Regions from separate parts of the Paenibacillus sp. FW101-FHT12H11 genome, predicted to be linked through region 3. Evidence: riboswitches for the same ligand, from Rfam matches in the RefSeq annotation. Region 3 holds a riboswitch; each other region holds the start of a gene.
The links. A riboswitch is a leader RNA that binds a small molecule or an ion and turns the genes downstream of it on or off. The one in region 3 is predicted to bind ZMP and ZTP.
Positions count from the first base shown of each region.

Region 1: linked by a shared signal. The riboswitch ahead of rpiB (ribose 5-phosphate isomerase B) and the one ahead of AC3WTJ_RS16680 (GNAT family N-acetyltransferase) in region 3 are both predicted to bind ZMP and ZTP.
Region 2: linked by a shared signal. The riboswitch ahead of AC3WTJ_RS25500 (bifunctional 5,10-methylenetetrahydrofolate dehydrogenase/5,10-methenyltetrahydrofolate cyclohydrolase) and the one ahead of AC3WTJ_RS16680 (GNAT family N-acetyltransferase) in region 3 are both predicted to bind ZMP and ZTP.

Region 1 is NZ_JBYTCO010000017.1:49,075-52,965, forward strand. It holds gene glyA (serine hydroxymethyltransferase) at 1-996, opposite strand, end outside; gene AC3WTJ_RS35695 (TIGR01440 family protein) at 1,039-1,644, opposite strand; gene rpiB (ribose 5-phosphate isomerase B) at 1,656-2,114, opposite strand; ZMP/ZTP riboswitch at 2,218-2,298, opposite strand; gene AC3WTJ_RS35705 (low molecular weight protein arginine phosphatase) at 2,356-2,958, opposite strand; gene AC3WTJ_RS35710 (manganese efflux pump MntP) at 3,113-3,673, opposite strand; gene AC3WTJ_RS35715 (L-threonylcarbamoyladenylate synthase) at 3,738-3,891, opposite strand, start outside.
Region 2 is NZ_JBYTCO010000008.1:243,416-247,306, forward strand. It holds gene AC3WTJ_RS25490 (TolB family protein) at 1-399, opposite strand, end outside; gene AC3WTJ_RS25495 (CBO0543 family protein) at 532-987, opposite strand; gene AC3WTJ_RS25500 (bifunctional 5,10-methylenetetrahydrofolate dehydrogenase/5,10-methenyltetrahydrofolate cyclohydrolase) at 1,075-1,932, opposite strand; ZMP/ZTP riboswitch at 1,989-2,067, opposite strand; gene AC3WTJ_RS25505 (hypothetical protein) at 2,105-2,593, opposite strand; gene AC3WTJ_RS25510 (hypothetical protein) at 2,772-3,293, opposite strand; gene AC3WTJ_RS25515 (ABC transporter transmembrane domain-containing protein) at 3,328-3,891, opposite strand, start outside.
Region 3 is NZ_JBYTCO010000005.1:4,141-8,031, reverse strand. It holds gene AC3WTJ_RS16685 (Gfo/Idh/MocA family protein) at 1-647, opposite strand, end outside; gene AC3WTJ_RS16680 (GNAT family N-acetyltransferase) at 722-1,798, opposite strand; ZMP/ZTP riboswitch at 1,848-1,927, opposite strand; gene AC3WTJ_RS16675 (CBO0543 family protein) at 1,994-2,494, opposite strand; gene AC3WTJ_RS16670 (alpha/beta hydrolase) at 2,579-3,538, opposite strand; gene AC3WTJ_RS16665 (DUF2441 domain-containing protein) at 3,627-3,891, opposite strand, start outside.

The DNA of each region.
Region 1 (3,891 bases), on a different contig from region 3:
AAGTACGTGCTCAGCATCTTTACCTGTGATGTTCAGGTTGCGCAGATCAACCAGCATCAAGTGGTTATCTGTACCGCCGGAAACAAGGTTAATGCCTTCAGCTGTCAGTGCAGTCGCCAATGCTTGCGCGTTGTCGATGACGTTTTGACCGTAAGTTTTGAATTCCGGTTGCAGAGCTTCACCGAAGGAAACGGCTTTTGCAGCAATCGTATGCATCAAAGGACCGCCTTGGGAACCAGGGAATACAGCTTTATCAATCGCAGCTGCCCAAGCTTTGCGCGTAAGAATCATACCGCCGCGAGGACCGCGAAGCGTTTTGTGCGTTGTAGTTGTAACGAAATGTGCATGCGGCACTGGGTTCGGGTGCAAACCAGCAGCAACTAGACCGGCAATATGCGCCATGTCAACGAAGAACAATGCGCCTACATCGTTAGCGATGGATGCTAGTGCTTCGAAATCAATCGTGCGCGGGTAAGCACTTGCGCCAGCAACTAACATGCGAGGCTTATGTTTGAAAGCCGCTTTACGAACATCGTCGTAGTCGATACGGAAGTCTTTTTCACTTACACCGTAAGCCACGAAATTGTAAAGAATACCGGAAGCATTAACAGGGCTGCCGTGTGTTAAGTGACCACCGTGTGCCAGGTTCATACCCAGAACAGTGTCACCAGGGTTTAGAGCTGCCAAGTAAACAGCCATATTCGCTTGTGCACCAGAGTGCGGTTGAACGTTCGCATGTTCAGCTCCGAAAAGCTCTTTCGCGCGGTCGCGAGCGATATCTTCTACGATGTCTACGTATTCGCAGCCGCCGTAGTATCTTTTGCCCGGGTAACCTTCTGCGTATTTGTTAGTCAGTACTGTACCCATCGCTTCAAGCACAGCTTGGCTGACGATGTTCTCAGAAGCGATAAGCTCAATTTTGTCGCGTTGACGACCAAGTTCTAGATTCATAGCTTCTACGATTTTCGGATCTTGTTTACTTAGAAAGTTTGTCATATGGAATTCCTCCTAAAAGATAATTTATATCTATAAGTTAACCTAGCAATCCGCATCTGGCGCGGCTTGCTGATAGAGCTGCTCGGCAGCCTCAGGTGTGTAGACAGCTCTTGTTCCACCAATCAATTTAGGCCGTGTAAAGGCCATGGTTACATAAGCATGACCCATATTCCGCACGGGCGGCCGTGCAGGCACAGCAACCCGCCGCAAATGCATCCCGATCAGCGTACTGCCAATATCGATTCCGGCATGCGCTTGAATCGTCTCGACGACTATAGGCTTCGCGAAGTGGCGGTACGCGTAGGAGGCCATTGAACCTCCGGCTTTTGGCACAGGAATAACCGACACTGGCTCAAGCTGAGGGGAGATCGCGAAAAGATCTTCCTCAATGACAAGCGCGCGGTTCAAATGTTCGCAGCACTGAAAAGCCAAGTGCAAACCGAACTCGCGGCTAATGCGCTGCGCCGTTTCAAAAATCGGCCGAGCTGCATCCAACGTCCCCGACGTCCCAATCCGATGACCGAGAATCTCACTCGTGCTTGTACCAATGACCAGAATGTGACCTGGCCGTAGATTGCCCACCTTTACCAACTCGCGAAGATTTGCTTCCAAATCTTCTGCAATCGTGTGAAGTATGGAATTTGTCATGGTGGCCACCCTTATGGATGAATCGCGAAGCGATCTTCGATGCTTTGCACCTTGTTAATGCGGTTCTGGTGACGGACACCTTGGGAAAACTCTGTTTCCAGCCAAATTTTCACGATTTCCTCGGCAACACCCGGTCCGATGACACGCTCGCCTAAAGCAAGTACATTCGTATCATTGTGCTCCCGTGTGGCTTTAGCAGAAAATAGATCATGAACCAGCGCGCAACGGATGCCTGGAACCTTATTCGCAGCGATCGACATCCCGATGCCTGTTCCACAGATCAGAATTCCCTTGTCGGCTTCCCCGGAAACCACATCTTCGCAAACCTTGAGTGCATAATCCGGATAATCAACGGAATCTGCACAGCTGCATCCATAATCTATGACCTGATGGCCCAAGGATTCAATAAAAGGAATAATAACATCTTTCAAACGATAGCCTGCATGATCCGCACCTAACGCAATTTTCATGGATAGAACGCTCCTTTGCTTGTTCGAATTCGACCCTTCTATTATATCCCAAAGTCCACCAGAAAACGAAAAAAAGAGCGGACACGCTAGAAATAGCGCGTTGCTCTTTTGCCCAGGCGACCGGCCGTATAGCTCAATGCTCCATTGTGGTTACTCCCACTCGTCGCCAGTTACATTGAGTCTTGCTTGATGAATCCATCTTATCGCATTATGCACGAGGTGTAAAGATGTCTTTCGCAAATCATTTCCCAGACTGCGAATCCTCTTTCCGCTCGCGCAGCTTCTTAACCAATTTATCTAAACTCCCGCTGATTTCATTCGCTGTTTGCCGGTAAACCTCTATAGGGCCTCCGAACGGGTCAGAAATATCATAATCCGGGATGGCATCTTCCAACAGATAAATCCGATTTCGTTCTTCAACGGTTACTGTTTGTGAAAGAGCCTGCTTAAGCTGAAGCTCCGTGACCAACTTCTCTCTCTCCTCAATCGCTTGAAGGATGCGCTGATCGTCCTCTACATATTCTTTGAGTGTAAAAATCTTATCTATCGCGCCCGGATACCGCTGGATAACCGAACGTTTATGCCCCATCGTCATCGTTAAAATGAGATCTGCCCACTTCACTTCAGACTCCTGTATCGCTAATGAACGAATAGGCTCTTTGAACCCTGCCTCTTGCAGCAGCGTTGCACTATTTCGGGAGATCGGAGCGCCCGTCATCGCGGATACGCCAGCTGAACGAACTTCTGCCGCAAGTCCTTCTTGGTGCACCCTGATACGCAGCAAACCTTCGGCTAATGGACTGCGGCACGTATTTCCTGTACAGACAAATAGAATTCGCAACATGAGAACCTCCTTAGAGTTTTGCGTAGCAAAACTTTCTTCGTAAGCATGGGCCTGAGTTTTGCGTAGTAAAACTTTCTCGTAAGCATGGGCTGAATTTTGCGGTAACAAAACTTTCTTCATAAACATAGGCAGAGCCTGCTCCGCCTCTATTGTATCATAGCAAAAACTTGATCCCAAACGCGAGCAGAATTAGCCCGCCAAACGCTTCTCCATACTCGCCAACCCAGCCGTTCACCCGTCTGCCAACCAATAAACCAGCTACGGATAGCAGCGCGCCGAACAAACCAAATACAAGCACGGTTAGCAGGATATCCGTCGCAAACATGCCTAAGGATACACCTACTGAAAACGAATCTATGCTTACACTAAGCGCAAAAATCGTCAGACCCCATAAAGATCTATGATCAAAAGAGGTTGCTTCTTCTCCACGGATCGAACTATACACCATATGGGAGCCTAAAAGAATGAGCAAACATCCGCCCGCAGCAGTGGCCACATTGCCAAGCAGAAGCGAAACATATTGTCCCATAAATATGCCCATTAACGGCATAATGATATGAAAAATACCGATCACCGTGCTTATTTTTAAAATATCCAACAAGCGAATCCCCTTCATGCCGATACCGATTCCTAAGGAAAAAGCATCCAAACCCAAGGCTATCGCCATGATGAAGATGGTGATAAGCTGCCCAAATTCAACGCCAGTTACGAGCATAAGTGCTGTCCCCCTTGTCCGCTTTCTTAACCAAGATATGCGGACAAACAGGGAATCATGCTAGCTAAACACGTACAAGCCGGTGACCGGCTGCCTTGCGCAGACGGTTCATAATGGCCTGACCAATCCCCGTTTCCGGGCAGCCTTCTGCAGCAATGTACTGAATCCCTTGCTGATCAAATTGCCTTAATGCTGCGTACAGCCCCTGAGCAATCTTA
Region 2 (3,891 bases), on a different contig from region 3:
TACATTCTTAAAGGGTTCCACTTTATCGCGGCCAATCTTTGTGGTATTCAGAACGCCATCTATTTTAAAAGCAAGATCATTCCTATTGGGAGACCACTGAAAATTGTCGCCGCCTGGATAGACGCGATTATGTTTTTTCGCCTCCAAGCTGTACACCCATATCTCATGCTGCTGTTCTCCTAGGGCAAGTGAGTAGGCAATGAACTTTCCATCTGCCGACCATTTGGGCTCGCTTACCTTTTGATGTAACGTAACTTGCAGCTCCTTATCGTCTTTTTTGACCCATAGATCGCCGCCGCGCACAAAAGCAGCTTGTATAGATTGCTTTGGTTCAGCATATCCGACATTAGCGCATAAGACTGAAATCACCAGGCTAATGAACAACATTTTAATTTTCATCGGTTGCCCCCTTTTCAAATCGTTCAGAAATATTTTTAGCAGGTTGATCCAAATTATTCCTCAAGGGAAAACAACAAAAAAACGCTTAACAACTCCCTCTGGCCACTGGCCCGAAGAGCAATTAAACGTTTTTCATTTCCAATAACCGTATCTTACCAAAAGCCTGTAATACAAATTGACTAGGCTATATGCAAGTAGATAGGATACAAAGGTCCAACCAATATTCCAATGATTGCTGTATTCTACTTTCCCAAAAATAAACGCCAAATATTCCAGCGCAGTCGTAGCCAAGCAAAAACAGCCTATTTTCAGAAGTGTATACCGATTATTTTTTCGAATCCAATAAATCAAATAACCGGCCATAACGGGATAAAGCCCAATATCAAGCGGCAGTGCTGAAAGCGTCTCATCATTCTCAATCAAAGGGGTGAAATCCCAAAAATCCAAATAGTACCCTGTATCGTTGATTAAGCCAGATATCACGACAGTAATTGGAAAGATGAATAACACAATAGTTCGAGACTTTCTATACAAATAAATGCCAAACACCCAGGGGATTAAAAAGCCTGCAATAATGTTAAATAACATGATTTCACCTCTTTACTCTAGATCCACTAGTATGACCAGTTGTTGGTGAAAATATGATGTTTACAAAACTTGCAGGCTCGGGGCGCTCTACGCTTGTCGCTTGTTAGCTATGTTTTCAGCCGCATCGACCGTATGTTTGAGCAAGGTTGCAATGGTCACTGGACCAACCCCGGCAGGAACCGGTGTTATAGCCGAAGCCACCTCACAACAAGCCTCATAATCAACATCACCAACGTTTCCTGGATTGTAACCTGCATCTAAGACAATTGCGCCTGGTTTTAGCCAATCACCTTGAACAAAGCGGGGTTTACCCACGGCAGCTACAACAATATCTCCCAGACGCACGATATCGGCCAAATTCGTTGTTTTCGAGTGGCAGGTCGTAACGGTTGCGTTCTTATTTAGCAGCATTAGTGAGACGGGTTTGCCGAGAATTGGACTTCTTCCAATAACAACAGCATGTTTGCCTTCGACCTGAATTTCATAATAATCTATAATGGCCATAATCGCCGCCGGCGTACAGGATGGGAACTCGGCAAATCCAAAAGCATTTTGAGCAAATCCCAACGTCGTGACGCCATCGACATCTTTATCGATATGAATCGCCTCAAAAGCTGCTCTTTCATCGATATGCTTCGGGACCGGGTGTTGCAACAAAATCCCATGCACGCTGTTGTCATCATTAAGCTTGTGAATGGCTGCAATTAACTCCTCCGTCGTCGTGTGTTCAGGAAGAACTACACGAATGGATTGAATCCCCAGTCGCTTGCACGCGTTTCCTTTCATCCGTACGTAAGTCGCCGAAGCAGGATCGTCGCCGACCAACACGGTCGCTAAACAAGGAACGATGCCTTGATCGGACAAGTTTTTGATTCTGTTGTTCAGTGATGCCTTCATGGCGTCTGCGACCCGGTTACCATCCAAGATTAATGTTTCTGCTGACATTTCCATCATCCCTTTTGAGTAAATTTGAAACGCAAAAAGGTAAGGGGATATCCCCTTACCTCTGCCCAGGCGTACGGCTGATTATCTGTGTGCTCCCTCATGGTTCCCCATGTTCCGCCAGTCACACACAGTTACTTGTATGAAAACATAATAACAACTATAGCGATAGTTTTCAATGCTCTCTTCCAATTCGCCTGCAATAAGCTTCCAACTCATCGAATGAAAACTTGTAGAAAGTTAAATCATTCACAACTGATGAGTGAAATCCAGGCAAGCTGCTCCACCTAGAAACAATTGACTGTATCTCCTTATTGTCAGTAGAACTCCAGAACTGGAGCTGCTTTACGTCTGGGTTACCAGCTTTAATAAGGCTCAATAACGCCTCAAAACCACGCAGAAATAACGGTGTACGCCGATAGTGTTCCAAAATAAAGGCAATCTCGACCTGACAAATCTCTCGATCTTCATAATCATTTGCCCCTGTGCCGTACACGAAGCCTGCCGCACCTACGATATCGTAAGTCTCATCGTGGATAATCAGCATGGCATGCCCGAAGTGTAGCGGACTGCCCATGAAAGCAAGCTTCATCGCGAAAGGGTACGGCAAGTTTAAACAGGCTTGCTGCTGAATCAAAAAACGGATGTAAGCTTCGAAATCCATCTCGAACTTACACGTGCGGAATTCGAAACCCATTAAACCGGATTAGCTCGCAAATTCTCGTTGTCCTTGACGATTTTACCGAAACCGCCGCCTTTTTTCGTATCTTTATTAATGCTTGGTGGAATTACGATCATGCATAACGCCTCCTTATCAAGGGTAGTTGTCTGTCATATAGATATTATACCTTTATGAATTTATCTAAGAAACCCCTCAGATTGTTAATTTTGACACCAAATTTCATTTGTTTCCCTAATTCGCTATCCGCTTCCTGGCTCGTGTCCGCAAATCTCGCATACAATCTACATAAATATACATTGTCTGCAAGCGCTGCGAATCTCACTTCCTGAACGTCCGGATTGTCGGACATAATCTCGCTTACCAAGAAACGCAATCCCTTAATGAAGAGCCTTGATCCTCGATACGCACGGTCGGCTATGGCCATCTCTACAAAAGCGATGTGCTTATCTTCGTAATCGTGCTCTGGTGTCCCAAGGTAATAAGCACTTGCCGCAATAATACGCTGTTCGTTTTGATCCACCACCTGAATCAACTGACCATACTTGATGAACGAATACAACATCGTTATCGTGTCGGTGGCCGAATACGATGGATGCATATCCCGCCGGTTTTCCAGAATGAACAAACTCACTTTAGCCAAATCATCATCAGTGACGCAACGTTTGTAAATATTAACCGTCATAACGTTAATCTTCACTCCTTCCGCAACGAATCCTCTACATGCGGCTTAATAATGTCATCTGCAACGTTTGTAAAATTTGTGGATACTGTGCCGTCAACCGGTGAAAAGCCTCTCGTCTGACCGATAGCAGTACCGCAGGACTCAGTGCCTTCACTGTTGCATTCCTTAGCGTGTTGCGGAGCAGGGCAACTTCCCCGAAATGATCGCCATCCTGCAGAACGGCAACACGTATCTCGCCTTTGTCCTGGATATTTTTCACAATTTCAAATTTGCCTCGAACGATAATGTAGCATTTATTCCCCTCTTCACCCTCACGAACGATGACTTCGCCTTCCTTGCACGTTTCTGTTGAGAACAAGGTAGCGATATCACTTAAAAGCGCTGGCTCAATACCTTGAAAGAACGGCAGTTTAGCGAGCCGATTGACATCCACAGTCGCATGTAGACCATCGTGAGATAGATGAAACCCGATCTGTTTCTCCCAAAGATTCGCATACTCCCCCTTTTGATCCAGAAGCTCTTGATGGGTGCCGCATTCGATGATCCGACCGTCTTGAAATACATAAATGACATCGGCATGCGCGACTGAAGCCAGTCT
Region 3 (3,891 bases):
AGCTTATTTCCGAAGGAAAGAGTAACGATATCTTGGACAGAATCAGCCATGATTTCACTTTCGGGAGGTCCATTACGCCCAGGGCCTTTCACCAGATTCGACGTAAATCTCTGTCCCATGATGACGGCATTCTCGAAATCAATGCCCAGCAGCTTGCGTATCAAACTGATACCATGATAACCGTGCGCAGCTGAGACTTGCGCTTGAGAAATGTCGCCCAGTTTACCGGATCTCACAAAAGCAATTCGCGCAGCATGCATCGGCTGATACAAGTATTGTTCAGCTACCTGTACGCGTCCTTTCAGCTTTTTCAGCGATTCGTACAAGTCGATCATAGTAGGAATGTCCTTAGCTGGAGGCGTCTCTGACAATACGGGAATTCCCCGCTCGGCCAGTTCCAGTGTGCAGACGGGCGCTGCTTCCCATGGAACGCATACGACCGCGAACTGAAGTGACCCGCTTGAAGCGAAAGAATCCATATCCCGATAGGTTTTCACACCCCACTCCTTTTCAATCTCCTTGCCGCGTTCCTCGTCACGGACTAGCATCGCCCGGACGGCGAAATGCTTGGGCAGCGCTTTGGCAATCCGCAAATAAAAATCGGCTCTCCACCCTCTGCCGACAATACCGAATTCTATTAATGACATGGCCGTTCTCCTCTCTTTCGTTAAATGCCACTAAGATAATAGGAAAGTGACATGTTTTGCTAGATTTTATTTTACTAAAGGATCTGCCGTTCATACAAGTGCGCAGCCCACCCTTGCGCTTCATAGCGTCCACAAAACGCAAATCCCTCACGGGAATAATATCTATTGAGTGCCGCGTTATCTCCCATACAATCAAAGCGTATCCAAGATTTCCCTTGTTCTTTGATATAGCTTTCCGCCCAATTGAGCAGCCGCGTGCCAATGCCCATGCCTGGATAGTCCCGAGAGACCGCCAATCGGTGTACATAGCCAGCATTTTCATGGTGCTGTTCTCTCCAGATCTCTTCGTCCCTCCATTGAATGGAAAAGCAGCCGACGGGCTCTCCATCCATGTGCGCCACAAAAAACTCATCCTGTTGAATCAAATCGAACACATACGCTTGTGAAAACCTCTCCTCTCGCCACTGTATAAAGCCCTGCGTCCGCTCAATCCACCTTGCGGCATGTACCAAAAGCTCTCGCACTGACTCAGCATCTGCCAGTTCTGCTCTGCGAATGTCCAGTTTGCTCTGCCAGAGGTACTCCAACCGTGCTGCCGTTTCCATCGCCAATGCTTCTCCGAACAACCTGGCTACAACATGTAACGCTGCATCGAAACCTGTAGTTACACCGCCCGACATGACAATTTTTCCGTTATCCACATACCGTACATCCTTCACAACCGTCGTACCTGGAGAAAGCATGCCTTGTAAAAGGTCGTACGCCATCCGGTTCGTTGTCACGCGAAGCCCCTCCAATATATCCACTTTCGCCAGCAACAAGGCACCGGTACATATCGAAAGCACAATTTCAGCGTTGTTCGCCACCTCTCGCAACCAATTGATCAGACGTAAATTATTTATTTCTGTTCGGGCTCCCCACCCTCCAGGCACGATGAGAATATCAATGGCTGGGCAAGTATCAAAGCTAAAATGTGGCGTGATCGTGATGCCGCTAACGGTAGTCAGCGGAGTAGCCTTTTCGGCTACCGTAAAAACGTGAAAATGACTACCCAAGTACCCGGCTACCCCAAATACATCATGGGGACCGGTAAAATCCAACGTATCTACCTTATCGTACAGCACAACTCCGACATGCCTTGTCCTCTTCATCGACATCATCTCCTCAGAAATAAAAAGAGCACTTGACCCAATGGATCAAACGCTCTGCCCAGGCGATCGGCTATATGCCATATGCGCTCCCCCGTAGTCCTCTACGTTTCGCCAGTTACGCATACCATAATTTCCCTTTATTATACAAAGGAAAAATAAAGGCGTCTAGATGAAGAGGAAGATTATTTTCTGGGATTATTTAATTGGAACTTTGAATATGACTAATAATCCAATAGCGAATAGTATGGAAATCGCATACGTAAGGATTGGCCGACTAAAATGTAAACGAAGCATGGGGAACGTGATGATATTGAACACGACGGAATACTGCATGGTCCAGCCATGAAAATGTTTGATCGCTCCTGTAAACATGTAGATGACCTCAATGAGGGAATAAATGACGACCCATAATCCTATCCATAATGCTGCCTTCGCAATTCCTTTGGGGTATAAACCAAGAAATATCAGCGTTGTAGCTGCAAATGCAGCCAAACAGCATATTTCAGTCCCTATCGTACTATCAATTGGCGGCATGGGTTGGTGCTGCCATAGCGGGTAATCTTTTGTCAGCAGAACATAAAATACGTCTCCAAGCAAGAAATATAACATTGTTGCATGATATTTTTGCCAATTTCTCCAGTCTCCCCAACGCCATGCCGAAAGGACAGATAATACAGCCATAGCAATGAAAATCATCCGAATACCCCATACAATTGGATCGTTTTACTTTTTATAATCCCCTAATGCATGTATAGGTATTCAGATTTCCTGCACGTCCGATTATAATACGTTTCTCTCCCTTTCACGAATCCATGCAGTTGCAAGCAGAATAGCCCCTCTAGCTGCAGCTGTGTCCGCTAAGTCATTGAGCATAACGAAATCATGGATTGTACCTTGGAAGCGTACAGCTGTTACCCGAACCCCGGCTTCTCTCAGTTTATTCGCATAGGCTTCTCCTTCATCCCTTAGTACATCTGCTTCAGCCGTAATCACAAGTGCTTCCGGAAGTCCTTTCAGTTGTTCCATGGAAGCTCTTAATGGTGAAGCGGTTATTTCCGCTCTTTCCCCTGGATCAGTTGTATACTGGTCCCAGAACCATTTCATAGCATCCTGGCGAAGGAAATATCCTGTTGAAAAATCTTTATAAGATTCCGTCTCAAACGATGCATCAGTGACTGGATAAAAGAGAACCTGCTTGCGGATCCGAGGGCCGCCGCGCTCTTTGGCTATTAAGGTAATGGCAGCGCTCATGTTACCACCGACACTATCCCCTGCAACTGATATGTTGTCGGATTGCAGTCTCTTTTCATGACCATGCTCGGCAACCCATTTTAGAGCTGTAAAAACTTCTTCAATTGCAACCGGGTATTTTGCTTCGGGCGACAGGCTATAGTTTGTAAAAACAACCGCGGATTGAGACCCAACCGCTAATTCTCGAACTAATCGGTCATGCGTATGGACATTTCCGAAGACCCAGCCTGCGCCGTGGGTGTAGAGAATCACAGGTAGAGAAGCCGTGATGTTTTGTGGACGAAAAATGGTTAGGGAGATGTCCCCTTTGGGCCCTCCCGGGATTGTTACATTCTCGACGTCAACAGGCGGCTTTGTTATGGGGCCGTCTTGAACTTCGTCAACGGCTTCCCTTCCTTTCTTCGGTCCTAAATCAAAGAGAAATGGTGGATTAGCTGTAACTTCTACGAAATCTTGAGCGGCTTGTTCAAGTACGATTTTCTTTTTCATTTTGGAACCACCTTTCATTTGGTTTCATTTTGTGGTCCCAATTTATTAACCCATTTGAGGGGAATGTAATCTGTTTGTTTGTAAATCCTTAAGCGGGGAACTCATCGATTATTTCAATAACTTCAATTTTTCCATTAATCAAAAGCTCCGGAAGTTCGTTGCTCACATTCCCCTTCCAGTATTCTCTAGCTTGTTCAATTTTTAAGGAAAAAGGGATCGCATCCTCCTTAGGCAATAGATTTCCATCGCCCTCAAAGTAACTTCCATTAACCCGAAGCCTAACAATTTGCAAAACTTTCCGATGATAGGATTCAAAAATGTTTTTCCATTTCAAAGCGTCTTCATAACTTTTC